DNA from 3 places in the Rahnella sp. BIGb0603 genome. Region 1 is predicted to be linked to each of the others. Evidence: predicted binding sites of a transcription regulator. Region 1 holds the regulator's gene; each other region holds the start of a gene.
The links. The regulator PurR, encoded in region 1, represses purine synthesis genes. The targets are predictions, from matches to a motif close to CANGCAAACGTTTGCNTG.
Positions count from the first base shown of each region.

Region 2: serA (phosphoglycerate dehydrogenase) is a predicted target of PurR. The motif match lies at 1,337-1,354, and genes of this name have one in related genera.
Region 3: purM (phosphoribosylformylglycinamidine cyclo-ligase) is a predicted target of PurR. The motif match lies at 5,573-5,590, and genes of this name have one in related genera.

Region 1 is NZ_JANUEX010000001.1:367,415-377,389, reverse strand. It holds gene cfa (cyclopropane fatty acyl phospholipid synthase) at 1-1,022, opposite strand, end outside; gene punC (purine nucleoside transporter PunC) at 1,383-2,594, opposite strand; gene punR (DNA-binding transcriptional activator PunR) at 2,731-3,636, shown strand; gene purR (HTH-type transcriptional repressor PurR) at 3,672-4,697, opposite strand; gene M2403_RS24905 (YnhF family membrane protein) at 5,031-5,120, shown strand; gene M2403_RS01715 (C40 family peptidase) at 5,285-6,187, opposite strand; gene M2403_RS01710 (Grx4 family monothiol glutaredoxin) at 6,651-6,992, shown strand; gene rnt (ribonuclease T) at 7,105-7,788, opposite strand; gene gloA (lactoylglutathione lyase) at 7,925-8,332, opposite strand; gene M2403_RS01695 (alkene reductase) at 8,495-9,586, opposite strand.
Region 2 is NZ_JANUEX010000004.1:52,354-62,328, reverse strand. It holds gene M2403_RS11665 (LysR family transcriptional regulator ArgP) at 1-220, opposite strand, end outside; gene rpiA (ribose-5-phosphate isomerase RpiA) at 436-1,098, shown strand; gene serA (phosphoglycerate dehydrogenase) at 1,439-2,677, shown strand; gene asr (acid resistance repetitive basic protein Asr) at 3,030-3,509, opposite strand; gene M2403_RS11645 (5-formyltetrahydrofolate cyclo-ligase) at 3,690-4,286, opposite strand; RNA gene ssrS (6S RNA) at 4,326-4,509, opposite strand; gene zapA (cell division protein ZapA) at 4,559-4,888, opposite strand; gene M2403_RS11630 (YecA family protein) at 5,142-5,714, shown strand; gene pepP (Xaa-Pro aminopeptidase) at 5,769-7,085, shown strand; gene ubiH (2-octaprenyl-6-methoxyphenyl hydroxylase) at 7,104-8,282, shown strand; gene ubiI (FAD-dependent 2-octaprenylphenol hydroxylase) at 8,311-9,537, shown strand; gene gcvT (glycine cleavage system aminomethyltransferase GcvT) at 9,848-9,975, shown strand, end outside.
Region 3 is NZ_JANUEX010000001.1:895,165-905,139, reverse strand. It holds gene ppx (exopolyphosphatase) at 1-608, opposite strand, end outside; gene ppk1 (polyphosphate kinase 1) at 631-2,700, opposite strand; gene speG (spermidine N1-acetyltransferase) at 3,005-3,580, opposite strand; gene purN (phosphoribosylglycinamide formyltransferase) at 3,805-4,443, opposite strand; gene purM (phosphoribosylformylglycinamidine cyclo-ligase) at 4,471-5,508, opposite strand; gene upp (uracil phosphoribosyltransferase) at 5,868-6,494, shown strand; gene uraA (uracil permease) at 6,577-7,869, shown strand; gene hda (DnaA inactivator Hda) at 8,035-8,742, shown strand; gene arsC (arsenate reductase (glutaredoxin)) at 8,806-9,162, opposite strand; partial or broken gene M2403_RS04305 (M48 family metalloprotease) at 9,189-9,975, opposite strand, start outside.

The DNA.
Region 1 (9,975 bases):
TCGCCGTAACGCTCTGCCAGTTCAGGCCAGTGTTTCTGGAAACGTTCATTCCAGGCCATCAGAGTACGATCATAATCTGCGCCGATATTGTGCCAGTCTTCCATCACAAATAATGATTCGCTGTTTCGAGCAATTTGCTGGACAGACGGCAGGCAGCCGTTTGGAAAGATATATTTATCTATCCACGGATCGACACTCAGATCTGTTTTGTTAGAACCGATGGTGTGCAGCAGGAAAATGCCGTCAGGTTTGATGTTACGTCGGGCGACATTAAAGTAGGTCTCATAATTTTTGGGGCCCACATGCTCGAACATACCGACGGAAACAACACGGTCGAACTGATCGTTAAGATCGCGGTAATCCTGTAGCAAAATGGTGACGTCCAGGCCTTCGCAGCGTTTCTGGGCCAGCTTTTGTTGCTCGGCAGAAATCGTAACGCCAACCACGCTGACGCCATAATTGCGGGCTGCAAACTCAGATAATCCACCCCAGCCGCAGCCGATATCGAGCAAACGCTGGCCCGGTTTCAGTTGCAGTTTATCGCAGATCATTTTGAGTTTAGCTTCCTGCGCTTCTTCAAGCGTCGTGGCATCTTTCCAGTAGCCGCAGGAATATTGCATATACGGGTCGAGCATCAGGGTAAATAAATCATTACCCAAATCGTAATGTTCTTTCCCGACGATCCACGCCCGTTTACGGGACTGCAGATTGGTGAGGCGTGCTGCTGCGATACGTAGTGTGTCTTTAAAATGGTGGGGGAGTTTATTTTCCAAACCGGCACGGAGAACGCGCTGGAAAAATATATCAAGGCGCTCGCATTCCCACCAACCATCCATATAACTTTCACCCAGACCCAAAGAACCTTCCTGTAAAACACGCTTGAAGAAGTCAGTGTTTTTTACTTTAAGGTCGAAAGGGCGATTACCGTTAACCTGGATGTCTGCCGTAGCCAGCATTTCACTGACTATCCGATACCACTGATTGTCCTGAATGCTTTGGTCTTCTATACACGATGAACTCATAGCTTCTCCATCACTTTCTCTTCTGACTTATTAACCTGCCGGGAAAAGCAAAGGCTATTTTTGCAGGTCTTTATGAGAACAGACGACTTGCGCCACGTCCGATATTCGACACCAACAGAGGAAATTAGAAGAACGCCTGCACACAAAATGTGGGCAGGAAAATCATCCTTGAAAAACGAACCAGAATAAATAGTGTGACGCGAACCTCGCGCCGACGCTAACTATGTAATAAAAGTATTGTAAAAATGCTATTTTATTGGGTTCAGTTGAGTATAGGCTCGCTGGCTGGCATTCTCAATAGTTAATCACTACGAATGTAAATGTCCATTAAGTGATTGTTACTTAAAGTCATTATCACTATTAGTTTGCATTCCGTGCATGCTGTTTCTGCACCGGTTCCTGTTCACCGGATTGCACTTCTTCCTGACGCAGTGACAGCCAGCGGCCTAAAACTACCAACAGTAGTGTAGACAGCATCGTGGTGACTGTCGCCATGAGTGGTTGCACAATAAATGCGGAAACCAGCAAACTCGCGAGGAAACATAGACCCAACTGCAGTGTATTTTGCAACGCCGCGGCCTTACCTGTATTAGCAGGAAATGGCATTAATGCATTTGCGACGACAATGGGATAAATCGCGCCATTCACCAAAGCCATCAGGCAGAACGGAATTAACAGACTCACCAGACTCGCATCAGTAAATATAGCCACGCCGAACAAACCCGCCACACTGACGCCATAACCTGCCAGCAGCCACGGCAGGATCTTATTCCCATCCGTTTTGCTGATCAGCACACGACACCCAAAACCGCCAAGAAGGAAAGCAATGGTCTGTGGAACATAGCTCAGGCCAATCACACCCGGCGAATACCCCATGTCGCTGAGAATAAACGGGGAACCAGTCAGCCACGCGAAAAAGCCGGCAGAGCAGGCGGCATAAATCATCACGTTACCGCTGTAAACCCGGGAAGCGAGAAGCTTCGCGAAACCGGTTTTATCAGCAGGAGCATGAACCTCTGGCGCATTTTCGCGCAGTGTGGACGTGGTGATAAGCAAGATAACGGCTACGGCGGTCAGCAGAACGAAAATCGCTTCCCAGTCAAAATGGTTGAGAACCCAGGCGCCCAGCAAAGGTGCCAGAGCAGGGGAAAGCGCAACCAGTGGCATGATGCTGGCAAAGGTTTTTTTAGCAACATCGGCAGAAAAGCGATCTACCACCAGCGCCTGCCAGGTGACGGCGGCGGCACAGACGCCGACAGCTTGCAGGAAACGCAGCGCCAGCAGGGCGCGGACATTCTCAACCCATAGCACGCCCAGACAACCGACGACAAAGAGCGCTAAGCCAATCAGCAATACCGGCTTGCGGCCAATCTTGTCGGACAACGGCCCCCACAACAGCTGACCGATGGCAAAGCCGCCAAGGAAAATACTCAGGCTGGCGCTGATCATGCCCGGGCTGGTCATCAGGCTGCTTTGCATCGCGCTGAAGGCCGGAAGGTACATATCGGTCGCTAAAAAGCCAAGCATGCTCAGCCCGGCAAGATAGAGCATAAATCCAAGTGAGGGTTTCATTATTGTCTCTTTAATTTATTTATTGCAGATGATTTGACGCGGAAATCGTATCGGATGCGGAGTTTAACGCTTTGATAACAGGCTTGTGAAACGCTAATATTTGCAATCTGCTATCAAAAATATTGAAGGCTAAACGATGTGGTCAGAATATGCACTTGAAGTGGTCGATGCCGTCGCCCGAACAGGCAGTTTTAGCGCTGCCGCGCAGGACTTGCACCGGGTTCCTTCTGCCATCAGCTACACCGTTCGCCAGCTTGAACAATGGCTGGCCGTTCCGTTGTTTGAACGCAGACATCGCGACGTTATTCTGACTCCTGCCGGTAAAGTTTTTGTCGACGAAGCGCGGGTTCTGACAAAAAAAATGATAGCGACCCGCCGCCAGTGTCAGCAGGTCGCCAATGGCTGGCGCGGAGAATTACGGGTGGCCGTTGACCGTATCGTTAAACCTGTGCGGACACGGCAGCTGGTGCTGGATTTCTATCGCCATTTCCCTGATACCGAACTCATCATTCATTCGGAAGTCTTTAACGGTGTCTGGGACGCGCTGGTCGACGGGCGGGCGGATGTCGCCATCGGCGCGACGCGGGCGATCCCCGTCGGTGGACGGTTCAATTTCCGCGATATGGGTTTTATGGACTGGCATTGTGTGGTCAGCGCGCAACATCCGCTGGCCCAGACGCAGGGAATACTGAGTGACGATCAGTTACGGCCTTATCCGGCGCTTTGCCTGGAAGATACATCGCGGACATTGCCGAAACGCGATACCTGGACGCTGGATAACCAGCGGCGGCTGGTGGTTCCCGACTGGACGTGTGCGTTGGAATGTCTGAACGAAGGTTTATGTGTTGGCATGATGCCGGTTCACCGCGTGACACCCTGGATTGAACAGCAAAAATTACAGGTACTGTCGCTGGAAAATACCTTTCCGGACAGCCCGTGCTGCCTGACGTGGGATCAGAGCAATCCGTCGCCTTCGCTGGCGTGGCTGCTGGAATACATGGGCGATACGGAAACGATGAACCGGGAATGGTTGCGCGACTGACAATAAACGCCTGCGGCACAGGCGTTTATTGAAAGTTAACGGCGGTAATCGCGGTACGGGCCGTCGGCCACGGAACGGCGCTCAACCAGTTTGGGATGCACTTCAATGGTCTGCGACTCTTCGCGTTTGCTGATAATTCTGTCCAGCAGCATGGTAAAGGCCATTTCGCCCAGACGTTCTTTTGGCTGATGAACTGTCGTCAGTGCCGGTGAGAAATAGCGCGCGTTACGCACGTTATCATAGCCAATCACGGAAATATCCTGCGGTACGCGCAGGCCCAGCTCATCGGCGGCACAGATTGCCCCCATCGCCATCACGTCACCGCCACAGAATACAGCCGTCGGGCGGTTTTTCTGCATCAGAATTTTGTGCATGGCCTGATAGCCCGATTCCGGCTCAAAGTCGCCCTGAACGACCCATTCTTCACGAAGAGGAATATTAGCTTCCGTCAGTGCTTTCACAAAGCCCTGGAAACGGCCGCCGCCGGTGTTTCGCGCCAGTTGCCCAGGGATCACGCCGATATCGCGATGACCGCGTTCAATCAGATAACGTCCGGCCATATAGCCGCCTTCAAACGCGTTATCGATAATGCTGTCGGTGAAATTCTTACGCGCTTCGCCCCAGTCCATCACAACCATCGGGATGGAGCGGTATTCTTCAAGCATATTCAGCAATTCGTCCGGATACTCCGCGCACATCACAAGTAAACCGTCGACGCGTTTTTGCGCCAGCATTTGCAGGTAGGCCTGTTGCTTCTCCAGATTATTGTGTGAGTTACACAAAATCAGCGTATAGCCTTTTGAGAAACAGCTGTTTTCCACGGCCTCAATCACTTCGGCGAAGTAGGGCGCTTCACTGGACGTTGCCAGAAGACCGATCGTTTTGGTGTTATTGACCTTCAGGCTACGTGCCACAGCGCTGGGAGAATAGTGCAACTCTTTGATTGCAAGGAGAACCGCGGCTCGGGTTTCTTCGGCGACGAAACGGGTTTTATTGATGACGTGCGACACGGTTGTGGTGGAAACGCCAGCGCGCTTTGCGACATCTTTAATCGTTGCCATGTAAAAAATGACTCCTGTGCTCACGTGTTTCAGCACGTTAGCATTATGTTAATCGTTTGCTTGCGTGGATTTAACTGCTGACTTCGAAAAGGGCAGTGAAATCGTTGGGTGGATTCTTCAGAGTGAGGCGTGAAATGCTCTCGGGTGAAATCGACCGGCACACAGGCGTGGTAACCGACAATTTTCACTTATAATGCAGGAAAGTGGAAGTAAAATTGTCATGAACCTGGTGTCATTCAGCACAAGATTTTCAATGCGAATTATGAGAAAATGCGTTGGCACACATTCAGTGTGGCTATACGAACGCCACAATTTGATCCGTAAGGGGGTTTAATGGACAGCAACCTGAAATTTTCTTTGATCACTACGGTCTGCGCTTTGCTCGTGATTATTGCTTTCAGTTTCACCGCAGTGATGAACTGATTTGCGCGAAAGCCGCAATAAAAAGGGCGATTACCTATAACAGGAATCGCCCTTTTCAATTTTACGCAGTCACCCATTCCGCCGATACTCTTCCCTGCAGAAACTCTTCGTTAAATGCTATTCAATGGCTGATTAGCGAAACTTCAGACTTAACGAATTGTTTATTATCGGATCGTCTTAGGGGTCATTACCCGTCGTGCGCCTACATAATGATCTTGCCAGTAATCGTCACCCAGTGAGGTGATCTTAATGTCTTCGCCGGTGCGCGGTGACTGGATAAACTTCCCGTTTCCTACGTAAACACCGACATGGTCTGCGGCGCCGCGGTTATTAATCCGGAAGAAAACCAGATCGCCGGATTCTAATTCACCCCGTTTGACCGGGGCCGCATCGCGCAAGTGGTACATTTCATTCGCTGTGCGGGGCATTTTAATACGGATCAAATCTTTATATGCGTAGTAAACCAGTCCGCTGCAATCGAAACCTGTATTCGGTGACGTTCCGCCCCAGCGGTAAGGTTTGCCGACCTGGTGCATCAGCTTGGTCATCGCGGTTTGTTGTGCGTGCTGATAACGTTTCTTGTGTGTTGCGCTGAGCGTTATCGGTTTACTGTCTTCTTCACGTAACTTTTTGCCTTTGCGGTGGCGGCCATACGCTTCTTTTTTACTGGCCTTTTCACTGCTGTTTTTAGCGAGAGAGCGGGTTTTCGTTTCCTTCCCTGCTTTCGCCTCGGCCCGGGTTGTCTTGAGTGTTTTTTCTTTTTTACTCTCGGCCCGCGTCGTTTTTACTGTTTTTTCAGAAGACGTCTTTCGCTTAACCAGTTCGGTGCTTTTGACTTTCTTCTTCGAATTTTTTTCCTGAGTTTTAGGTTCTGAAACCGGCGCGACTTTGGTTTTCTTGCTGGTTTTCGCGGCTGCCGTTTTTCGCTTTCGGCGTTCTTCCGGCGTGACCTGGTTAACATGACTCTTTCGCTGGTCGGCAGCGACACGAGTCTGTGGCGACGCATGAGCCATATTCAGAAACAGCTGGGTAAAGAGCAGCACAAAAAGCGTGAACAGTAAGCGCATAGCTTCGTTACCATGAGTGGTAGGGTTAAACATCAGGGATGTCAGAGTATTGCCTAAAAGAACGAGACAAAAAAGCACGAATTGCCTCGATTCTAGATCATATTGTGAGAAAAAGTTAATAGCTTTTTTTATGTCGAAATAACCGCCATTTTTAGTCAAAAAAATAACCACTTTTCATCATGTTATTATTTAAGTTAAAGAATGGGATTTTGCAAATCTGACATTATCGTGGAACGGCAAAAATGTTATTCTCGATGAATCTTTAAATATGTGAACCTGAACGCAAGCGCAGAAGATTGTTTAGCGAAATGCCAGTATTGAGAAAGACCCCACAAAAATTGGCGTTTTTATCTGGTGGCAGCCATCGTTACAATAGAAAGCATTGTGATTGCACACCGTCTCTGTGTGCTGCGCGTGAAGAGTAATGACCGTGACAGCCTGTACCGGCTTGAGGAAGCAAGAAATGACCACTCCAACGATTGAAAAAATTCAGAAGCAAGTTTCTGAAAACCCGATTCTGCTGTACATGAAAGGTTCTCCAAAACTGCCAAGCTGCGGTTTTTCAGCACAGGCTGTTCAGGCGCTGTCTGCGTGTGGCGAGCGTTTCGCTTACGTTGATATCCTGCAGAACCCGGATATTCGTGCTGAGATGCCAAAATTTGCTAACTGGCCAACGTTCCCGCAGCTGTGGGTTGATGGTGAGCTGGTTGGCGGTTGCGACATCGTGGTTGAGATGTTCCAGCGCGGTGAACTGCAACAGCTGATCAAAGAAACGGCTGAGAAATACAAATCCTCTGAAGAGTAATTCAGGGCGATTCAGAAATACCGGCAGCCTGACCCGGGGTTACCGGTAAAAAAAGAGCGACATTATGTCGCTCTTTTTATTTGTCCTTTCGACTGCATGAAAGCCGCGAAAATTATTGCTGATTTTCTTCCGGTGCTTCTTCCACTTCGTTTTCATCCGCAGACAGTGCCAGCGGCCAGCCGCCGAGGCGTTTCCAGCGATTCACCAGCTCGCAAAACAGTTCTGCTGTGCGTTCAGTGTCGTACAGGGCGGAATGCGCCTGACTGCTGTCAAACACGATACCGGCGCTGATACAGGCCTTCGCCAGCACGGTTTGCCCGAGCACCAGCCCGCTTAACGCGGCGGTATCAAAGGTGGCAAACGGATGGAAAGGATTGCGTTTTAGCCCCGCACGTTCGGCGGCGGCCATCAGGAAACTGTGGTCAAAATTGGCGTTATGCGCCACGATAATCGCCCTGTTACAGTTCTGTTCTTTCATCCCTTTACGGATAACTTTGAAAATCTCGTGCAGCGCTTCGTATTCACTGACCGCACCACGCAACGGGTTGGTCGGATCAATACCGTTGAAAGCCAGCGCTTCCGGCACCAGCACCGAGCCTTCGAAAGGCTCAACGTGGAAGTGTACGGTCTCGTCGCTTTGCAGCCAGCCGTCCTCATCCATTTTCAGCGTGATCGCGGCAATTTCCAGCAGGGCATCAGTTTTGGCATTAAATCCGGCGGTTTCCACATCAATCACCACGGGATAAAAACCACGAAAACGACCTTTCAGGGCGTTAATGTCACTATTCTCGGCCATTAGCTTCTTAATCTTCATCGAATTCAGCGCGCATTATGACAAATTTTGTCACCCGTTACAGGGGCACGGAGAAATTGGCAATAAAAAAGGGCGCATCAGCGCCCCTGTCAGCGGTTAAGGCCATTATTGCAAAGGATTAATTTCCCAGACCCTGACCGGCATGTTTGGATTCGATCAATTCAATTTTGTAGCCATCCGGATCTTCCACGAACGCGATGATAGTTGAACCGCCTTTAACCGGGCCCGCTTCACGCGTCACTTTACCGCCCGCATTACGGATATCTTCACAAGTTTGCGCAACGTTATCTACGCCCAGCGCGATGTGACCATAGGCGGTACCGATGTCGTAGCTGTCTACGCCCCAGTTGTAGGTCAGCTCGATCACGGCGCCTTCACTTTCTTCGGTGTAACCCACGAAGGCCAGTGAATATTTGTACTCTGTATTTTCGCTGGTACGCAGCAGTCGCATGCCTAAAACATCGGTATAAAAGCTGATTGAACGCGGCAGATCGCCGACGCGAAGCATGGTATGGAGTAAACGCATAATTTCCTCTTTATTCGCAGCATGATGATTATTATTTCAAGCCTAACTGATAGTGACCGTTTTGTCCGTAAAACGGCAATCAGTTGCTGAATGACTGACCAAAAAAAGCGGCAACCGGAGGGCGTCGGCTGCCGCAAAGAAGGTGTAAAAATTTATTATTGATTACAGCGTTGGGTAATCGGTATAGCCCTGAGCACCGCCGCCGTAGAAGGTTTCAGGTTTTGGTTCATTGAGTGGTGCATGTGATTTCAGGCGCTCGACCAGATCCGGGTTGGCGATGTAGCTGCGGCCAAACGCCACGGCATCGATGTAACCTTTTTCGATCAGCTCTTCGCCTTTTTCTGCGGTATACGCACCGGCACCGACAATCACGCCCTGATAATGCGCGCGGATCACTTCGCGGAATTCTGTGGTGTAAGGTTTGCCGCCCGCCCAGTCAGGTTCAGAAATGTGCAGGTAGGCCAGTTTACGTTTGTTAAGTTCATCCAGCAGATAAATTGCCGCTTCTTCCTGATCCTGACCGTTGTCGAGGCCGTTGAACGGGCCCATCGGGGAAATACGGATACCGACGCGATCAGCTCCGATGGCGTCAATAGCGGCGTCTACCACTTCGAGCGTCAGGCGCGTGCGGTTTTCAATGCTGCCGCCGTACTGGTCTTCACGCAGGTTAGAGGCCGGAGACATGAACTGGTGCAACAGATAACCGTGCGCCGCGTGCAGTTCGATGTAATCGAAACCGGCTTCTGCTGAACAGGCTGCTGCGTGACGGAAATCATTCACGATGCCTGGGATTTCACTCAGCTCCAGCGCGCGCGGTGTCGGGCAATCGACGCGAATGGCGTGGCCTTGCTCATCACGCAGGCTGGTACGCGTATTAGGATTGACCGCTGAGGGCGCAACCGGCGTCTGGTTGTCCGGCTGAACGCTGTTGTGCGAAATGCGGCCGGTGTGCCAAAGCTGTACGGCGATGTGGCCGTTTTTCTGATGCACGCCGGCAACAATTTTTTTCCAGGCCGCAACCTGTTCCGGCGTGTGCAGGCCGGGTGCGCCCGCGTAACCTTTCGCCTGGAAGGAAACTTGTGTCGCTTCGGTGATGATAAGGCCGGAGCTGTGGCGCTGTGCGTAATATTCACCCATCAGCGGCGTCGGGATATCACCTGGTTCAATGCTGCGCAGGCGGGTCAGTGGAGCCATAAACACGCGGTTTGGCAGAGTGTTTTTACCAACAACAAGAGGGGTGAAAAGCTTAGTCATTTTGAGTAACTCCGAAATTATGGGATTGATCGGTATGACATTATGGAGCGTACTCCCCGCATACGACCGTTTATTCATGGCTCTTTCTATCGTATCCGGGGCGCTTGTGACTACGCGCACGGTGCCTTTTCGAAAAAACTTACCCTGCGTCGTATCACTGTGCGGGCGAAAAATGAAGAAAAAAGAGCCGGCGGGTGCCGGCTGAGGTGAGGGCAAACATCTGTTTTCTTATTGATGTCGGGGAAACAGTAGGGCTGTTTTCAGACAGAATAAACAGCCACGCGTAAGGTAGCAGCGCCGTGTTGCAGATATTTGAAGATTGAGACATCGGGCGATAAATCATCTTGCGGGATGGCGAGAAAACGTCTTGAATAAAAGTTCACCGTTAT
Region 2 (9,975 bases), on a different contig from region 1:
CCACCTGATGTAACAGGGCCAGTAATTTCTGCCCCTGTTCCGTCGGACGAGGCGGCACGGTACGCACCAGCAGAGGCTGGCCGAACAAATTTTCCAGTTGTTTAATGCGCTGAGAGACCGCCGATTGGGTGATGCAAAGCTTTTGTGCGGCGCGCTCAAAACCGCGCTCACGGATCACCGCGTCCAGTGCCTGTAGCGTTCTATAGTCCGGGCGTTTCATCGGAGTTCTGTCCCTTGGATTTAATTTTATCCGAACACTATGCCACAGATTGTCAGGTTTTGTGGTGAGGAAAATCGGGGCGCTTACAACCCAATTGCACTTAATAAGTGTGATCTGGTCACGCTCTTGTCTGCCCAATCTGCCGGCACATGCTTTATAATCACCGACACTTTTCCGTATTCACGCCACTTACGTTATCAGACAGAGAAGCCATTATGACGCAGGAAGAATTGAAAAAAGCAGTCGGCTGGGCCGCACTGGATTACGTGACTCCGGGCACCATCGTCGGTGTCGGAACCGGATCCACCGCCGCCCATTTCATCGATGCACTGGGTTCGATCAAAGGTCAGATCGAGGGCGCCGTTTCCAGCTCTGACGCTTCAACGGCAAAACTGAAAAGCTTAGGCATTCACGTTTTCGACAGCAACGAAGTGGACTCGCTGGACGTTTACGTTGACGGCGCGGATGAAATCAACGGCTTCATGCAGATGATCAAAGGCGGCGGCGCTGCGCTGACCCGCGAAAAAATCATTGCCGCGATCGCCAAAAAATTCGTCTGTATTGTGGACGCGTCTAAGCAAGTCGATGTGCTGGGTAAATTCCCGCTGCCGGTAGAAGTCATCCCGATGGCGCGTTCTTACGTTGCGCGTGAACTGGTGAAACTCGGTGGTCTGCCGGAATACCGCCAGAACGTTCTGACTGACAACGGCAATATCATTCTCGACGTCCATAATCTGAGCATTCTGGATGCCGTCGCGATGGAAAATAAGATCAACGGAATTGCGGGCGTGGTGACGGTAGGGCTGTTCGCCAACCGTGGCGCCGACGTTGCGCTGGTAGGCACTTCTGAAGGCGTAAAAACTGTCACGCTGAAGTAACCTATCAATAAGCAGAAGATCTGGCTGCTTTTGCTGAAAGCAGCCAGTCATCCCCCTGTCATAACACAATGTTATGAAGATGATAATTTTCTGAATGAATCATCTTTTCTTCAAAAGCCTTAATTTGGTGACTTATGTCACATTTCTCACTATCGCCTCCTGAACGTCTTGCTTTGTAAAATCTAACCAGCAGGAAATGCTGAAAACCAACAGGCGCGGTGAGCCTTCTGCTGTCTGGCAGGCAATCGTTTGTATTGATGATGGCGTATTTTTTGTTATGTTGACTGTGAGCAGTCACCTAGCAGTTCGAATTCAGCCAGAAAAAATATAGGGTCGGGAAATGGCAAAAGTATCACTTGAGAAAGACAAGATTAAATTTTTGTTAGTGGAAGGCGTCCACCAAAGTGCGGTTGATACACTCCGTGCCGCGGGTTACACCAATATTGAATTTCACAAAGGTGCTTTAGATACGGAATCGCTGAAAGAATCGATCCGTGATGCGCACTTTGTTGGACTCCGATCGCGTACTCAGCTGACCGAAGAAGTGTTCCAGGCAGCAGAAAAACTGGTGGCTGTAGGGTGTTTCTGTATCGGTACCAATCAGGTTGACCTGAAAGCGGCAACCCGTCGTGGTATTCCGGTCTTTAACGCACCGTTCTCTAATACCCGTTCCGTCGCCGAAATGGTGCTGGGCGAGATGTTGCTGATGATGCGCGGTATTCCTGAGGCCAACGCCAAAGCGCACCGCGGGATCTGGAACAAACTGGCCGTCGGCTCTTTTGAAGCGCGTGGTAAACGTCTGGGTATTGTCGGCTACGGCCACATCGGTACACAGTTAGGTATTCTGGCGGAAAGCCTGGGGATGCGCGTCTTCTATTACGACATCGAAAGCAAATTGCCGCTGGGTAATGCGCAGCCGATTGCGACTCTGGAAGAACTGCTCAGCACCAGCGACGTCGTGACCCTGCACGTTCCAGAAACGCCAGGCACCAAAAACATGATTTCCGAAGTGCAACTGGCACAAATCAAACAGGGCGCATTGCTGATCAACGCCTCACGCGGCACGGTGATCGACATTCCTGCCCTGTGCAATGCGCTGCGCAGCAAACATCTGTCCGGTGCAGCTATCGACGTCTTCCCGGAAGAACCGGCGACCAACAGCGATCCGTTCAATTCTCCGCTGTGTGAATTCGACAACGTGCTGCTGACGCCACACATCGGCGGTTCTACCATGGAAGCGCAGGAAGGCATAGGCCTGGAAGTGGCGGGCAAACTGGCGAAATACTCTGACAACGGTTCGACTTTGTCCGCGGTTAACTTCCCGGAAGCCTCTTTGCCAGCGCATACCGAGAAAGCCAGCCGTTTGCTGCATATCCACGAAAACCGTCCGGGTGTGCTGACCAGCATCAACCAGATTTTCGCGGAGCAGGGGATCAACATTGCAGCACAGTATCTGCAAACCAGCCCGGAAGTCGGTTATGTGGTTATCGATGCTGAAACGGATGTCACAACGTTGAACACCGCGCTGCAACTGATGAAAGCGATTCCGGGCACGATCCGTGCGCGCTTGCTTTATTGAGAGATCTGCGCAGTAACAGATTATAAACCGCCGAAAGGCGGTTTTTTTATGCTATTTCCCGCAGACGGGAAGATCTTACCGGATGAGTCGTTTGCCAGATTGCTCAAGGCGTTGAGCCGATGACGGGCGCCATCTCAGGGCACTTCACGAAAATGTCAGAAGTAAAAGAACAGGCTGACCAGACCACAGAGGATCAGTGAAGACAGGGTGATTTCGAACTGGAAGCGGCGCAGCATCATCCACAGTACCTCAGGATAAAAACTGGAGAAAAAAACACCCGGCGAACCGGGTGTAAATTTAGCATTTCTGGTAATTGCGAGTTAATACCTCACAAAGACTTCTTGGTAACTTCTTATGCTGCTGGGGTTGCTTTTGTAGCCGGAGCAGCTTTCTTAGCATGTTTCACGTGTTTTTTAGCAGCCTGCGCTTTCTGCGCTACCGGAGCAGCTTTCTTAGCATGTTTCACGTGTTTTTTAGCAGCCTGCGCTTTCTGCGCTACCGGAGTTGCTTTCTTAGCATGTTTCACGTGTTTCTTAGCAGCCTGCGCTTTCTGCGCTACCGGAGCAGCTTTCTTAGCGTGTTTCACGTGTTTTTTAGCAGCCTGGGCCTTCTGGGCTACCGGAGCAGCTTTCTTAGCGGCTTTTTTGTGTTTTTTAGCAGCCTGCGCTTTCTGAGCGACTTTCTTGTGAGTCTTGTGTTTAGTTACATGCTTGGCCGCAGGCGCAGCGGTCGTTGCAGCAGCAGGTGCCGGAGTAGCGGTTGTTTCAGCAGCGAAAGCGACAGAAGACAGACCCATTGCAGCGGCTACAACCAGAGCTAATACTTTTTTCATGTTTAATTCCTCAGAGATATCGGTTTATGTGTCTGCCCCACTGCGGGGCCGTTGAGAAGATAATAGACATGACGGAATTTATTGTCCGTGAGGGATTGGTTTCGGCGTGTAACGGTATGTATAAGGGAAATTTTCTGAGGGGAGTATTCTCTGAGAGGAGTATCAACAGTCAGCCTATCTTCACCACGTCCACACTTTGCCCGGCGTGATCACTTGCGGCAAAGGCACATCCCAGTGCTCCACCGGCAAGACGTCCACCTGCTGGCAATCATGCGCTAAGCCAATCGGATACGGCCCGCCATCCCGCCAGTGCTCCAGCGTGCGGTCGTAGAACCCTCCACCCATACCCAGACGTTGTCCGTGGCGGTCAAACGCGACCAGCGGCGTCAGGATGATATCCAACTGAGACAATGGCACAACCTGTGTGATATCAAGTTGTGGCTGGAGGATTTTAAGACGATTGCGTACCAGCGGTGTTTCAGGCGCATAGCGCAGGAACAACAGATGGTGAGGGGAAAACGGATGCAGCACCGGCAGACAGAGCTCTTTTCCTTCCTGCCACAGGCGCTGAATCAGCGGTGTGGTATCAAGCTCTCCGTCGAAGGACAGAAAAACTGAAATCGTGGTGGCAGACTGAATTTCAGGGTGCGCGGCAACGCGATCTGCGGCCTGAAGGGCAAACTCTGTTTGCTGACCGGCAGTCAGATTTTTTCTACGCTGGCGAATTTCAGTGCGAATATTTTGTCGGGCAGAAGTAAAAAGAGGAGTGTGCGACATAGATACAAACACCAGAAAGGGATGTACCGAAAAGAAAGGGGAATCTCCGAGATGCCGTCGCAGGCTGTAACCCTTGAACCCATGGTTCAAGGTGAACGTGCTGTCGCAATCTTTAGGCTTCTCGGACGGACCGAGCATGCGCACCGATTACGGATCATCACATTCTGTTGGTACTAATTATCGGCTCAGGGGACGGGCCCGCTGGCGAACATCTCAGAGAAATTTTTTACCGCTTCTGACTGGCCTGTGACGAGCCACATCAGCAACGTGTGTTATTCGAAAGGCGCCCCTTCACGTTCAGAGATCCGGCCTTGTTCGAGCAATGCCTGCTCGATGGTTTGTTGCAGCATCCGGATACGTTGTTCCATATTGGATGCGTAATCGCGCGTTTTCAACCTTTCCTGAGCAAGTTCGTGACATACGTTCAATGCCGCGATGAAAACCAGTTGCTCTGTATTGGTGACTCTAGTGCGAACTTTAAGATCTTGCAACCGCTGATTAAGATCTTCAGCTGCCAGATTCAGTGCTTCCTGTTGTTCTGGCGGACAATTCACCCGTAACGAGCGACCAAAAATTTGAATATCTACCGGTTGTGCAGACATGCCACCTTCCTGCTGATTTATTCGTCCGCCCCAACGTGACCACTACGACCTGGCGCAGGATGTTGGAAGCGGGCGCCACTATAACTATCTCAATACCAGGTTACAACCCCATGACCGGCTGACTGCTGCCCGATTGTTCAGGGCGTGCCATTCAGGCCAAACTGAGCCTGATTGCGGGCTGCTAATCTGGTACTACGACAGACCTTGGTGGTAGCATAACACGAACTTAACCTGCCAACGATGGCGAATGCGCATGTCTATTGAGAATACTTACCCTACTTACGATTCGTTGGATCAAAACCTGAAACAACAATCGGTTGCTTTGACCGCAGCAGAAATGCACGGTCTGATCAGTGGCTTACTGTGTGGCGGCAACCGCGACGGCAGCTGGCTGACGATGGTGCATGACCTGACCAATGAAGGCCTGGCCTTCCCGCATACGCTGGCGGATTTGCTGCAACAACTTCGTAAAGTTACGTCCGATACGCTGGAAGATGACAGCTTCGAATTTAAAATGATGATGCCCGATGACGACAAAAGTGTCTTCGAACGTGCCGACGCCCTCGCCGGTTGGGTCAACCATTTCCTGCTCGGCCTTGGCATGATGCAGCCTAAACTTGCGAAAGTGAAAGGCGAAGTCGGCGAAGCCATCGATGATTTGCGCAGCATCGCGCAACTTGGCTACGACGAAGATGAAGATCAGGAGCAACTGGCGCAATCTTTAGAGGAAGTGGTGGAGTACGTCCGCGTGGCAGCCATTTTATGCTTTGGCGAATTTGGCCACAGCCTGCCGTCTGCACCGGAAAATACCCGCACGTTGCACTGATAATTTGAGAACCCAGTTAATAACAACGAACTAAAACGATTTCAGGAGAAAGTGATGACTCAGCAAGAGATCGAGAACCGCCGCCAGGCGCTGTTAGCGAAAATGGTACCGGGAAGTGCTGCGATAATTTTTGCGGCCCCCGAAGCCCCGCGCAGCGCCGACAGTGAATACCCGTATCGTCAGAACAGTGACTTCTGGTATTTCACCGGTTTCAACGAACCGGAAGCTGTGCTGATTCTGGTTAAAAGTGATGAAAATCATAACCACAGCGTGCTGTTTAACCGCGTGCGTGATCTCACCGCTGAAATCTGGTTCGGGCGCCGTCTGGGGCAGGAAGCAGCACCGGCTAAGCTGGGCGTGACCAAAGCCTTGCCTTTCGGCGACATCAACGACCAGCTTCATTTACTGCTCAACGGCCTTGACGTGGTCTATCACGCGCAGGGCGAATATGCCTATGCCGATGAAATCGTTAACCGTGCGATGGAAAAACTGCGTAAAGGTTTTCGTCAGAACTTCGCCGCACCCGCGACCGTCACTGACTGGCGTCCGTGGGTTCACGATATGCGTCTGTTCAAGTCCGCCGAAGAAATCGCGGTTATGCGCCGTGCCGGGCAAATCACTGCGCTGGCACACACCCGCGCAATGGAAAAATGTCGTCCGGGAATGTTTGAATATCAGCTCGAGGGAGAAATTCATCACGAATTCAACCGCCACGGCGCGCGTTATCCTTCCTACAACACGATTGTTGGCGGTGGCGAAAACGGCTGCATCCTGCACTACACCGAAAACGAATGTGAGCTGCGTGACGGCGATTTAGTGCTGATTGACGCCGGTTGTGAATATCAGGGCTATGCCGGTGATATCACCCGCACCTTCCCGGTGAACGGGAAATTCAGCAAAGCACAGCGTGAGATCTACGACATCGTGCTGGCGTCAGAATACAAAGCACTGGAAGTCTTCGGACCGGGCAGCAGTATTCAGGCGGCGACCGAAGCGGCTGTCCGCGTCATGATCGAAGGACTGGTCAAACTGGGCGTAATGAAAGGTGATGTGGAAACTCTTTACGCTGAGCAGGCGCATCGCCAGTTCTTCATGCACGGTTTATCTCACTGGCTGGGGCTCGACGTTCATGACGTCGGTCATTATGGCTCGGTTGATCGCAGCCGTACGCTGGAACCGGGCATGGTACTGACCGTTGAACCGGGTTTGTATATTGCGCCGGACGCCGACGTACCGGAAGCGTATCGCGGTATCGGTATCCGCATCGAAGACGACATTCTGATCACCGCGACAGGCATCGAAATTCTGACCGGCGACGTGGTGAAAGAAGCCGATGATATCGAAGCCTTAATGGCGGCGGCACGTAAATAATATGAGCATTGTTTCTCTATGAGCATAGTGATTGTTGGTGGCGGAATGACCGGTGCCACGCTGGCGCTGGCGATTTCCTCGCTAACGCAGGGGCGTCTGCCGGTGCATCTGGTGGAGGCGACCGCGCCGCAAGAACACGAGCATCCGGGTTTTGATGCCCGTTCGATTGCGCTCGCGCAGGGAACCTGCCAGCAACTGGCGCGCGTCGGGATCTGGCCGGCACTGGCAAAAATCGCGACGCCTATCCGTGACATTCACGTCAGCGATCGCGGCCATGCGGCTTTTGTGAATCTCACTGCGGGGCATTATGGTGTCGAAGCGCTTGGTCACGTTGTTGAGCTGCATGAAGTCGGTAATCGTTTGTTTGCCATGCTCACCAAAGCTCCCGGCGTGACGGTGCATTGCCCGGCAAAAGTGGTTGATGTTCAAAGACAAACCGACAGCGCGAGTGTCACGCTCGACAGCGGTGAAACTCTGACCGCGCAGTTGCTGGTCGCTGCCGACGGTTCCCACTCTTCGCTGGCGAAAGCCTGCAATATCAGCTGGCAGCGCGAGGATTATGGGCAGATTGCCGTCATCGCCAACATCGCCACCAGCGAACCGCATAACGGCCGCGCGTTCGAACGCTTCACCCAAAACGGACCGCTGGCTTTATTGCCGATGTCCGACGGGCGCAGTTCGCTGGTCTGGTGCCACCCGCGCGAAGCCCGTGAAGAAATTGATCACTGGAGCGAGGCGAAGTTCCTCAGCGAACTGCAAAAGGCATTTGGCTGGCGGCTGGGTACCATGAAACAGGCCGGTAAACGCTTCAGTTATCCGCTGCAATTACAAAAAGCCAACAGCCATATCAGCCATCGTCTGGCGCTGGTGGGTAACGCGGCGCAAACGCTGCATCCGATTGCCGGTCAGGGTTTTAACCTCGGCCTGCGCGATGTGATGACGCTGGCGGAAACGCTGGCAAGCGCCGCAAAGCAGGGCAACGACGTCGGCAGTTATCGCGTACTTTGCGATTATCAGAACCGCCGTCAGCCCGATCAGCTGGCGACCGTCGGCGTGACCGACGGCCTGATCCACCTCTTTGCCAACCGTTATCTGCCGTTAATGGTTGGCCGCAATCTGGGTTTACTGGCGATGGAAGGCATCACGCCGTTGCGCGATGCGTTTACCCGACGGACGCTCGGCTGGGTTGACCGTTAATTCCGTTCCGGGCTTTACAGGAAAAATTATGCAATCTTTTGATGTGGTTATCGCCGGGGGCGGAATGGTCGGTCTGGCGCTGGCATGTGGTTTACAGGGCAGCGGTCTGCGCGTTGTGGTGCTGGAAAACCAGCTGCCGGATCTCGATTCGCCATTGCCGGAACAGCCGGGCCTGCGCGTTTCTGCCATCAACGCCGCCAGCGAGCGCCTGCTCAAATATATCGGCGTCTGGGACAACATCATCGCTCAGCGCGCCAATGCGTATCAGGGAATGGAAGTCTGGGATCGCGACAGCTTCGGTAAAATTGCATTTCGTGGCGAAGAATATGGGTTCAGTCATCTCGGGCACATTATTGAGAATCAGGTGATCCACCGCGCCCTGTGGCAGCGTGCGGAAAAATCTTCCGACATCACTTTGCTTGCGCCGGCCACACTGAAAAACGTGGCGTGGGGCGAGAATGAGGCGTTTATCACCCTTAATGACGATCGCCAGCTCAGCGCGCGGTTAGTGGTCGGAGCGGACGGTGCCCAGTCCTGGCTGCGTCAGCACGCCGACATTCCGCTGACATTCTGGGATTATCGCCATCATGCACTGGTGGCGACCATCCGCACCGAAGAGCCGCACCAGTCTGTTGCACGTCAGGTATTCCACGGCGAAGGCATTCTGGCGTTTCTGCCGCTGGCTGATGCGCATTTGTCTTCTATCGTCTGGTCAGTTTCGCCGGATGAAGCTCAGCGTCTGAGCGCGCTGGAGCCTGAGGAGTTCAATAAAATCCTCGCCAGCACCTTTGACCTGCGCCTGGGTATTTGTACCGTTGAAAGCGAGCGCCTGACCTTCCCGCTGACAGGCCGTTATGCCCGCAGCTTTGCCGGACAACGTCTGGCGCTGGCCGGTGATGCCGCGCACACCGTGCACCCGCTGGCCGGGCAGGGCGTCAATTTAGGTTTCATGGATGCCGCAGAACTGGCATCGGAAATCAGACGCCTGCAAAAAGAAGGCAAAGATTTCGGCCAGCATATGTACCTGCGTCGTTACGAGCGCCGCCGCAAACACAGCGCCGCGCTGATGCTGGCGGGTATGCAGGGCTTCCGCGAATTGTTTGCCGGTGACAATCCTGCCAAAAAACTGCTGCGCGATATTGGTCTTACGCTGGCGGATTCTCTGCCGGGCGTGAAACCAAAACTGGTGCGTCAGGCGATGGGGCTGAATGATTTACCGGAGTGGTTACAGGACGATTTACTTCGATTGAAATAATCTAATTTCAGCTCAGTTTTTCCATTACATTTTCTAATCCGGGGCCGGATTTCTCATTCTGCAAATGGTGAGAAATCTGGCCTTGTCGTTATATAACATCGATACTTTTGATGTTTATTTGTAGATTTTGCGCCACAAACCCCAGTTTACCAGTCAAAAACTCTGCACAATGCCCTTGTGAAATCACTGACATTTATCCCGCTCTGCATATTTTAACTTATGGTTAGTGAGCTTATTCAGTGGTAAGTTCGAGCAAAGGGTATCGTTTGCGCGGTGTGCTGTTTATGCACTTAATTAAATGAGGAATAAGATGGTTAAGCAGACTCAGCTTTATGAACAACATGTTGCGTGTGGCGCGCGTATGGTCGATTTCCACGGCTGGATGATGCCATTGCATTACGGCTCTCAGCTGGATGAACACCACATTGTGCGTCAGGA
Region 3 (9,975 bases), 530 kb from region 1:
GTTTCGAGTTTCTGTGCGGCGGCGAGTTGTGCGCGTTTGAAATTGCTGCGGCTGATTTCACCGTCGGGGAAAAACATCTGCGCAAAACTGACGCAACCCATGCGGCGGCTTTCGGCCAGTAGCGGCTCGAAATCTTCGCCGATGACCAGTTCAGTCGAACCGCCGCCAATGTCGACCACCAGCTTGCGGCCTTTTTCAGGTTGCGTGTGTTCAACGCCCATAAAAATCAGACGTGCTTCTTCCTGACCGGAAATAATTTCTATCGGATACGGGATTACTTCGGCGGCGCGCTTGAGGAATTCCTCAGCGTTCACCGCCTGACGCAGCGTATGGGTTCCAACGATAGTGACGTTATTTTCCGGAAAACCCTGCAGGCGTTCAGCAAATAAAGCCAGGCAATCCAGCCCGCGTTGAATGGCTTCTTCACTGAGCACATTTTTATTGTTGAGGCCATCGGCCAGGTGAACGCGCTGTTTCAGGCGTCCCAGCACCTGCAATGCGCCGTTAACGACGCGGGCGATCACCATATGGAAACTGTTCGATCCGAGGTCGATCGCAGCAATTTCCTGTGGCTTGGCATTCAATGGGCTGCTGCTTTTAAGGGGCATAGTTGTGTAACGCTCCAGGGGTTCAGGCTTGCTGACTTTGTTGTTCCAGATCTTTGAGATATTCGTAAATCGCCAGTTGTGCGCGCACTTTGCGACGATTTCCGCGTGGAACATACCGGTTGCTCAGTTCTTTATCAATCACTCTGGCTTTTACCGTGTCGCTGAACAGCAGTTCGAGAATGTCCAGAACGCGCTGTTTCAGGCGCGGATCGAGCAGGGCGACAGCCACTTCAATGCGGTAATCAATATTTCGGGTCATCCAGTCAGCGGAAGACAGGAAGACTTTGGTATCGCCGCCATTTTCAAAGACATAAACGCGATCGTGTTCAAGATAGCGGTCGATGATACTGGTGACCTGAATGTTTTCGCTGAAGCCGGGTAAGTTGGGCACCAGTGAACACATGCCGCGGATCAGCAGGCGGATTTTGACGCCCACATTCGACGCGACGTACAGACGATCAATCAGCCCTTTGTCCACCAGATTGTTGATCTTCAGCGTAATGCCGCCGGTTCCGCCAGCCTGCACGTTGGCGATCTCTTTGTCGATCAGGCGGTAAAGCATGTCGCGCGAGTTTTGCGGCGACACCATCAGATGTTCGAAAGAAACCGGGCGGTAAGGGTTTTCAATAAAGTTGAAGACGCGACGGACTTCGTTGGTGATACGCGCATCAGCGGTCAGCAGCGAATAGTCGGTATAAAGCCGCGCGGTTTTCTCGTTAAAGTTACCGGTCCCAATATGAGCATAGCGGACAATTTCATCGCCTTCGCGGCGCGAGATAAGAAAGAGTTTTGCGTGAATTTTCAGACCCGGCGCAGAGAAAATAACGTGTACACCGGCTTCCGTCAGACGTTTCGCCCAGTGAATGTTAGCTTCTTCATCGAAACGCGCCTGCAACTCAACAACAACCGTCACTTTCTTGCCGTTATGCGCGGCGTGGATCATCGATTCAATAATGCGTGAGTCTTTTGCCACGCGGTAAATATTGATTTTTATCGATAAAACGTTCGGATCAAACGATGCCTGGCGCAACAGTTCGAGAACGTGCTCAAACGTGTGGTATGGGTAATACAGCAACACGTCCTGTTCACGAATAGCGGCAAAGCCGTTACGGAATTTATCGAACCACAAATGACGCAGGCGTGGCAGAGGGCGGTTGACCAGATTGGCTTTGCCGACGTTTGGGAAACCAATGAAATCTTTAAAGTTGTGGTAACGGCCACCGGCAATTACAGAATCGTAGTTGGAAATACCGAGCTTGCCGCGAAGCAATTCCACCATTTCATCCGGCATGTCGCGCTGATAGACAAAACGCACCGGCTCGGCGGTCAGACGCTGTTTCAGGCTCGATGACATGAGTTCCAGCAGGCTGGATTCCATTTCTGTGACCAGATCGTATTCGGCGTCGCGGGTCATTTTCATCGAATAGGCATTCAGCGCATCGTAATCGAAGAAGCCTTTGAAAATGTCGTCGAGGCAATAACGCAGAATGTTATCCAGCAGGATCATCGGCTTGCGGCGGCGCGGCGCTTCCGGTGGCAGGTTAACGAAACGCGGAACTTTATCGGACGGGATTTCCAGCAGGGCGTAGTGAATCTCTTCGCCGCGGATAATTTCTACCGCCAGATAGGTGTAATCGTCTTTGAGGAATTGCACCAGATTGGTGTCGTGATTAATGAGGATCGGCGTAATGTGCTGGCGCAGCTGATGTTTGAAATACTGACGCAACCAGGCTTGCTGGTTTTCCGACACCTGACGCTCGTTAATCAGGAAAATTTGATTACGTGCCATTTCCAGCAGTAAATCGTTGTAGAGACTGTCAAATTCCTGATCAATGCGAAGCACTTTTGCCTGAATTTTTTTCAGCAAATGACGGGACGCGCCAAGAAAACCCTGTTCCTCACTGATGAGGATCCGCCGTTTTAAATCAGCAAAGCGGACTTTATAAAACTCATCCAGATTATTGGAGTAAATCCCTAAAAAACGCATCCTTTCGATCAGGGGATTACTTTTGTCTGCCGCTTCCTGCAACACGCGCTCATTGAAGGACAGCCAGCTTAGTTCTTTCTCGATATAAAGCTTTTCCTGACCCATTTTCACTCCGTTCATTTGGCTTACAACCTGGCCCATACAGGCAAATCGCCTGAAAAACACCGCAATTTAGCTCAACGTGATCTTCATGTTACCCGTCTGTTTCAAAGCCGGGCGCAACAGGAAGCCTTTTGTGAGAGGGCCTAGTGTCTACTACCAATATTGCGAAAGATTGACAGGAAAGTCCAACACTACAGGGGATGAATCAAGGAGAGTTTATGCAGGGGGAATAAATGAGGATCAAAAGCGGGAAAAGTCTTACCGGTGAAGGCGTTGTCGCCCTCACCGGTAAGGTATTTATGCGAAATCAGACGGCGCTGGCACCAATAAGAGATTCAGGTTTGACCTGAACAGGCTTAGTTTTATATTTCGCCAGGAACTGAGGCTGGAAAATACACATGCGGATGGCGCTGCGATATTCGCCGTTCACAAAGAATTCCTGCTTCAGTTCGCCTTCAAGTTCAAATCCGAGTTTGCTGTAAATATGAATCGCCTTTTTATTTTCTTTGTCGACGATTAAATACAGCTTATAGAGGTTCAGAACGGAGAAGGCATAATCCATGGCCAGACGGACGGCATCACCGGCAAAGCCTTTACCCTGATGCTGCGGGTCGATGATTATCTGAAATTCCGCGCGGCGGTGAATATGATTAATTTCGACCAGTTCGACTAATCCGACCGGTCCGCCCTGGAATTCAATAATAAAGCGACGCTCGCTTTGGTCATGAATATGTTTGTTATAGAGATCTGTCAGTTCGACGAACGCCTCGTAAGGCTCTTCAAACCAGTAACGCATGATGCTGGCGTTATTATCAAGACGGTGAACAAACGACAGGTCATCCTTTTCCAGTGGACGTAATCTGACGCTGTTATTGCTAAACATGGGGTGTTCCTCAAAAAATCAAAAAGCCGTTTTACCTGAGGTAACCTTCGTGAATATGAGATCTGAAACAACCGTGTTTCAGATGAAGGTCGGCGCACAAACGACGTTTAAACGTGCGCCGGGATGGGCATTATATCGGGTGAAATGTAAACAAGTGTCAAATGACAGAAAATAAAAAACCGGCACGGGGCCGGTTTATAGTGAAATCATCGCGCTTAAGCAGATTAATCCGCCGCGTAACCCTGTTCAGGCAGTGGATTATTATCCAGTAGCGCCTGTCCGTTTTGCAAGGACAAACGTCCTTCAACAAACCAGCTGACCACCAGCGGATAAATGCTGTGTTCCTGCGTTTGCACACGCGCCACCAGCTCTTCTTCAGTGTCTTCGGTAAACACCGGGACTTTCGCCTGCAATATGACAGGGCCACCGTCGAGCTGCTCAGTGACAAAATGCACCGATGTGCCGTGCTCGGTATCCTGATTTTCAATCGCCTGGCGGTGAGTGTGAAGACCCGGATATTTCGGCAACAGGGAAGGGTGGATGTTGATCATCCGTCCGGCAAAGCGCTGAACGAATTCTGCGGTGAGGATACGCATATACCCGGCGAGTACCACCAGATCGGGCCGGAATGTGTCGATGGCATCGGCCAGTGCGACATCAAACGCGGCGCGATCTTCGTAGGCTTTGACATCCAGCGCATGCGCCGGAATGTGGGCAGTACGGGCTCTTTCAAGCCCGTAAGCGGCGGATTTGTTGCTGAAAACAGCGCAGATTTCTGCGTTGATCCTTCCCTGCTGGCAGGCATCGATCAGGGCCTGTAAATTGCTTCCCTCGCCCGATACCAGAACCACAATCCTTTTCATTTCTATACCTGTCTTCAGTGGGTTGAATTACTGGATGACAACACGTTCAGCGGAGTCAGAGGCTTTAATGTAGCCAATTTTCCACGCTTTTTCGCCATTATCGTTCAGTAAAGCAATCGCCTGTTCAGCCAGCTCAGCCGGAAGTGCAACCAGCATGCCAACGCCACAGTTGAAGGTACGGTACATTTCGTGACGGCTGACGTTGCCGGCGGTTTGCAGCCAGGTAAAGACATCCGGCCACTGCCAGCTTGATTCATCAATGATGACCTGAGTATTTTCAGGAAGAACGCGCGGAATATTTTCCCAGAAGCCGCCGCCGGTCAGGTGGACGATACCGTGCACCTCGACGTTTTCGATCAGATTCAGGATCGATTTCACGTAAATTTTGGTCGGTGCCAGCAGATGGTCGGCCAGCGATTTGCCTGCCAGAACGGTGGTTTCCGGATTGGTTTTGCTGACTTCCAGAATTTTGCGCACCAGCGAGTAGCCGTTGGAGTGCGGGCCACTGGCGGCCAGGCCGATCAGCACGTCGCCGTCAGCCACTTTGCTGCCGTCGATAATTTCTGATTTTTCCACCACGCCGACGCAGAAGCCCGCGACGTCGTAATCTTCGCCGTGGTACATCCCCGGCATTTCAGCGGTTTCGCCGCCAACTAACGCACAGCCGGACTGTTTACAGCCTTCTGCAATACCGGTGATCACGCTGGCGGCAGTGTCGACATCCAGTTTGCCGGTGGCGTAGTAATCGAGGAAGAACAGCGGTTCAGCGCCCTGAACGATCAAATCGTTGACGCACATCGCGACCAGGTCGATACCGATGGTATCGTGGCGTTTTAAATCCATCGCCAGACGCAGCTTGGTGCCAACGCCGTCGGTACCCGAAACCAGCACGGGTTCACGATATTTTTGCGGCAGCGCGCAGAGAGCACCAAAACCGCCCAATCCACCCATAACTTCCGGGCGACGGGTCTGTTTTACTACACCTTTAATGCGGTCTACCAATGCGTTACCGGCATCGATATCTACGCCTGCGTCTTTATAGCTGAGAGAGGTTTTGTCGGTCACTGCGAAGTCCCCACGGCGGTTTGGGTTGGTGATTGAAAAATAATGCGCGGCAATTCTAACAGTGGAAGCAAACGTTTGCGAGCGCCTTATTGACTGTGTCTATCTATACTGATTTTAGAAGCCAATGAGAGAGCTTATCCAAAGTCAGCCTGATTGCAGCAAGGCGGCAAACGCACGAATCCCGATGAGCTGACATGAGTCAGTGATTCGGGTGAGAAAGTGCAGCCAACACCGCAGCAGTTAGACTGACGAAGGATATGTTGATCCGGATCAGGCAATTGGCAGTGGCGTTCAAAAAAAATGGCGTTATAATCTCGCGATTTTTTTTTTGCAGCCCAACCACCTTAGGAGAATAAACAATGAAGATCGTCGAGGTGAAACACCCGCTGGTGAAACACAAGCTGGGCCTGATGCGTGAAAATGACATCAGCACAAAACGTTTTCGCGAACTGGCTTCTGAGGTGGGTAGTCTTCTGACGTATGAAGCGACTGCCGATTTAGAAACTGAAAAAGTCACTATCGAAGGCTGGTGTGGTCCGGTTGAAATCGACCAGATCAAGGGCAAGAAAATTACCGTTGTGCCAATTCTGCGTGCCGGTCTGGGCATGATGGAAGGCGTACTGGAACACGTCCCGAGCGCGCGTATCAGCGTGGTGGGTGTGTACCGTGATGAAGAAACCCTGAAGCCTGTGCCGTATTTCCAGAAGCTGGTTTCTAACATCGAAGAACGTCTGGCTCTGGTGGTTGACCCGATGCTGGCAACCGGCGGTTCCATGATCGCAACCATCGACCTGCTGAAAAAAGCGGGCTGCCAGAGCATTAAAGTTCTGGTGCTGGTGGCGGCACCGGAAGGGATCGCCGCTCTCGAAGCTGCGCACCCTGACGTCGAGCTCTACACGGCCTCGGTGGATCAGGGACTCAACGAAAAGGGCTACATCATGCCGGGGCTCGGCGATGCGGGCGACAAGATATTTGGTACGAAGTAAGCGTTAAGCCGACTCATGAGTCGGCTTTTTTTTGGTTTTTAAAACACATAACACAACACCACACTTTAAGAGGATCACATCCATGACCCGTCGTGTCATCGGGGTAAGTGAGCGTCCGCCTTTACTGCAGACAATCCCCCTGAGTTTCCAGCATCTGTTTGCCATGTTTGGTGCCACCGTTCTGGTTCCCATTCTGTTCAAAATTAACCCGGCAACGGTGCTGCTGTTCAATGGCATAGGGACTTTGCTGTATTTATTTGTCTGTAAAGGGAAAATACCGGCGTATCTGGGTTCAAGCTTCGCGTTCATTTCACCGGTGCTGTTGCTGTTGCCGATGGGGTATGAAGTGGCGCTGGGCGGATTTATTGCCTGCGGTTTACTGTTCTGCCTGGTGGCGCTGATTGTTAAGAAAGCCGGGATTGGCTGGATTAACGTGATGTTCCCGCCCGCAGCGATGGGCGCAATCGTTGCCGTCATCGGGCTGGAGCTGGCCGGTGTGGCTGCCAATATGGCCGGTTTGCTGCCGGCTGACGGCGTACCGGTGGATTCCAAAACGATCATCATCTCTCTGGTGACGCTGTCGGTGACGATCCTTGGTTCCGTGCTCTTTCGCGGTTTCCTGGCGATTATCCCGATCCTCATCGGCGTGCTGGTAGGTTATGCGCTGTCCTTCTTTATGGGCGTTGTGGATGTTTCTGCGATTGAAAACGCGCACTGGTTTGCTCTGCCAACTTTCTACACACCGCGTTTCGAATGGGTAGCGATCCTGACCATTTTGCCTGCGGCGCTGGTGGTTATTGCCGAGCATGTCGGGCATTTAGTCGTGACGGCGAACATCGTGAAAAAAGATTTGCTGCGTGATCCGGGCCTGCACCGTTCGATGCTGGCTAACGGCCTTTCTACCGTGTTGTCCGGTTTCTTCGGTTCTACTCCCAATACCACATACGGCGAAAATATCGGCGTGATGGCGATCACCAAGGTTTACAGCACCTGGGTGATTGGTGGTGCGGCGATTCTGGCGATCCTGCTTTCCTGTATCGGGAAACTGGCGGCGGCAATTCAGGCCGTTCCGGTTCCGGTAATGGGCGGCGTTTCCTTGCTGTTGTATGGCGTGATTGGCGCATCCGGTATCCGCGTACTGATTGAATCTAAAGTCGATTACAACAAGGCACAGAACCTGATCCTGACTGCGGTGATCCTCATCATCGGCGTCAGCGGCGCGAAGATCCACATCGGTGCGGCGGAGCTGAAAGGCATGGCGCTGGCCACGATCGTGGGTATCTTCCTGAGTCTGTTGTTCAAAGTGATCGAGATTTTCCGCGGCGAAGAACAGATCATTGATATCGATGACGAGAGGGAAAATCCGCCAGTCTGAGGGGGATCATTTCTGACCGGTTTGCCAGCGCGCAACCGGTCAGGTGCTCGGATCGCAAGCGGTTGCACCGGGCACAGTTCATTTCACCGCGGATCCTTGCTAGAATTTGGCAGTTCCTTTTATTGACGTGACAACATCTGCGGTCTTCATACCGCTTTGGTTGAGGTGCTTCTGAATACGCCGGCACAGCTTTCCCTGCCACTTTATCTGCCCGATGATGAGACTTTTGCCAGTTTTCATCCGGGGGAAAACTCTTCTCTGCTTTCTGCGATTCAGACCGCATTGCATCAGGAACACGGCACGTATATCTATTTTTGGTCCCGCGAAGGCGGTGGCCGCAGCCATCTTTTACACGCAGCCTGCGCCGAATTATCGCAACGCGGTGAAGCCGTGGGTTATGTGCCTTTAGACAAGCGCGCTTATTTCGTCCCTGAAGTGCTGGACGGCATGGAGCATCTGGCGCTGGTTTGTATTGATAACATCGAAGGGATTGCCGGAGATGATGAATGGGAAGCGGCCGTTTTCCATCTTTATAACCGCATTCTCGAAACCGGTCGCACGCGCCTGTTTATTACCGGCGATCGTCCTCCGCGTCAGCTGAATCTCAGCTTGCCGGATCTCGCTTCCCGTCTCGACTGGGGGCAAATCTACAAACTCCAGCCGCTTTCCGATGATGAAAAACTTCAGGCATTACAGTTGCGCGCCAAACTGCGCGGTTTTGAATTGCCGGAAGACGTGGGGCGTTTCCTGTTAAAACGCCTGGATCGCGAAATGCGGACATTGTTCATGACGTTGGATCAGCTCGATCGCGCGTCCATCACGGCGCAGCGGAAACTCACGATCCCGTTTGTGAAAGAAATTCTGGGGCTGTAAATCAGGGTTGTAAATCGGAGAAGATCCGGGTTCGTGTGGCGAACCCGAATTTGACGCGGGGAATTACAAAATCTCTTTCACCTGTTCCGGTGGCCGGCCTAAACGCGCTTTGCCGTTGGCGATCACAATCGGACGTTCAATCAGTTTCGGGTTTTCCACCATCGCCTGCAAAAGCTGAGCTTCACTCAGGTTTTTATCGGCCAGATTCAATGTTTTATAAATTTCCTCGCCTTTGCGGATTAATTCCCGTGCAGAGCTGAATCCCAGCTTTTTCAGCAAACCTTGCAACGTTTCGACAGACGGAGGTGTGTCCAGATACAGGATCACTTCCGGTGTAATACCTTCATCTTCCAGCAGTTTCAACGTTTCGCGGCTCTTTGAGCAGCGCGGATTGTGATAAATCGCAACTTCATCTGACATAACTTTCTCCCTGATAGATTCAGACATCAGCCTTTCTGATACTGGCGGAAACGCCCCTGTAACTGGCGGAGCTGATCAATACGTGCGTCGTAGCGGGCCTGCTCGAGGCTGCCTAATTTCTGCAATGCACTGGCATTACTCAGCATTTCAATCGCCTGATCCAGGCGCCCGACCAGCGCCATACTTTCAGCGCGCGCGGCCAGTTCCTGCGCACGCAAGCCTTGCGCGGCAGCAGCCTGAGACAATAAATCCCAGCCGTTCGGGTCGCCTGGATAATTGAACGTATAACGGTTCAGGATTTTCATGGCGTTGGCCGGTTTCGCACCTTCCAGATAGGCGTTTGCCAGGTTCAGCTGCAAAACAGGGTTGGAACTGGTCGCCGCACCGGCCTGCTCCAGACGGGCGATCGCCTGTGGAGCGCGTTTGCTGTCGATGTCATTATCGGTGGACAAATCGAGCAACCATTCGTTGCCCGGATAGGTCGTCAGCAACGGCTCAAGAATGGCGCGCGCCTGATCGAATTTTTTCGCTTTATAGAACAGCAATGCGTGGCCATATTTCGCCGCCAGCTGCTCGCGGACATTGCCGTTACTCAGCTTTTGCAGATAGTCATCGGAAAGCGGATAGCTTTCTGAGCCGTACATCCCGAGGATACGCACCTTCGCCATCACGTAGTCCTGTGACGACTGGACAAACAGGTGCGGCATCTGGTTGGCGCGGTTACGGATATCGGCCAGACGGCTGTCCGGCAACGGGTGCGTCAGCAACATTTCCGGCGGACGCGTCGAATAACTGGCCTGATCGGCAAGCTTT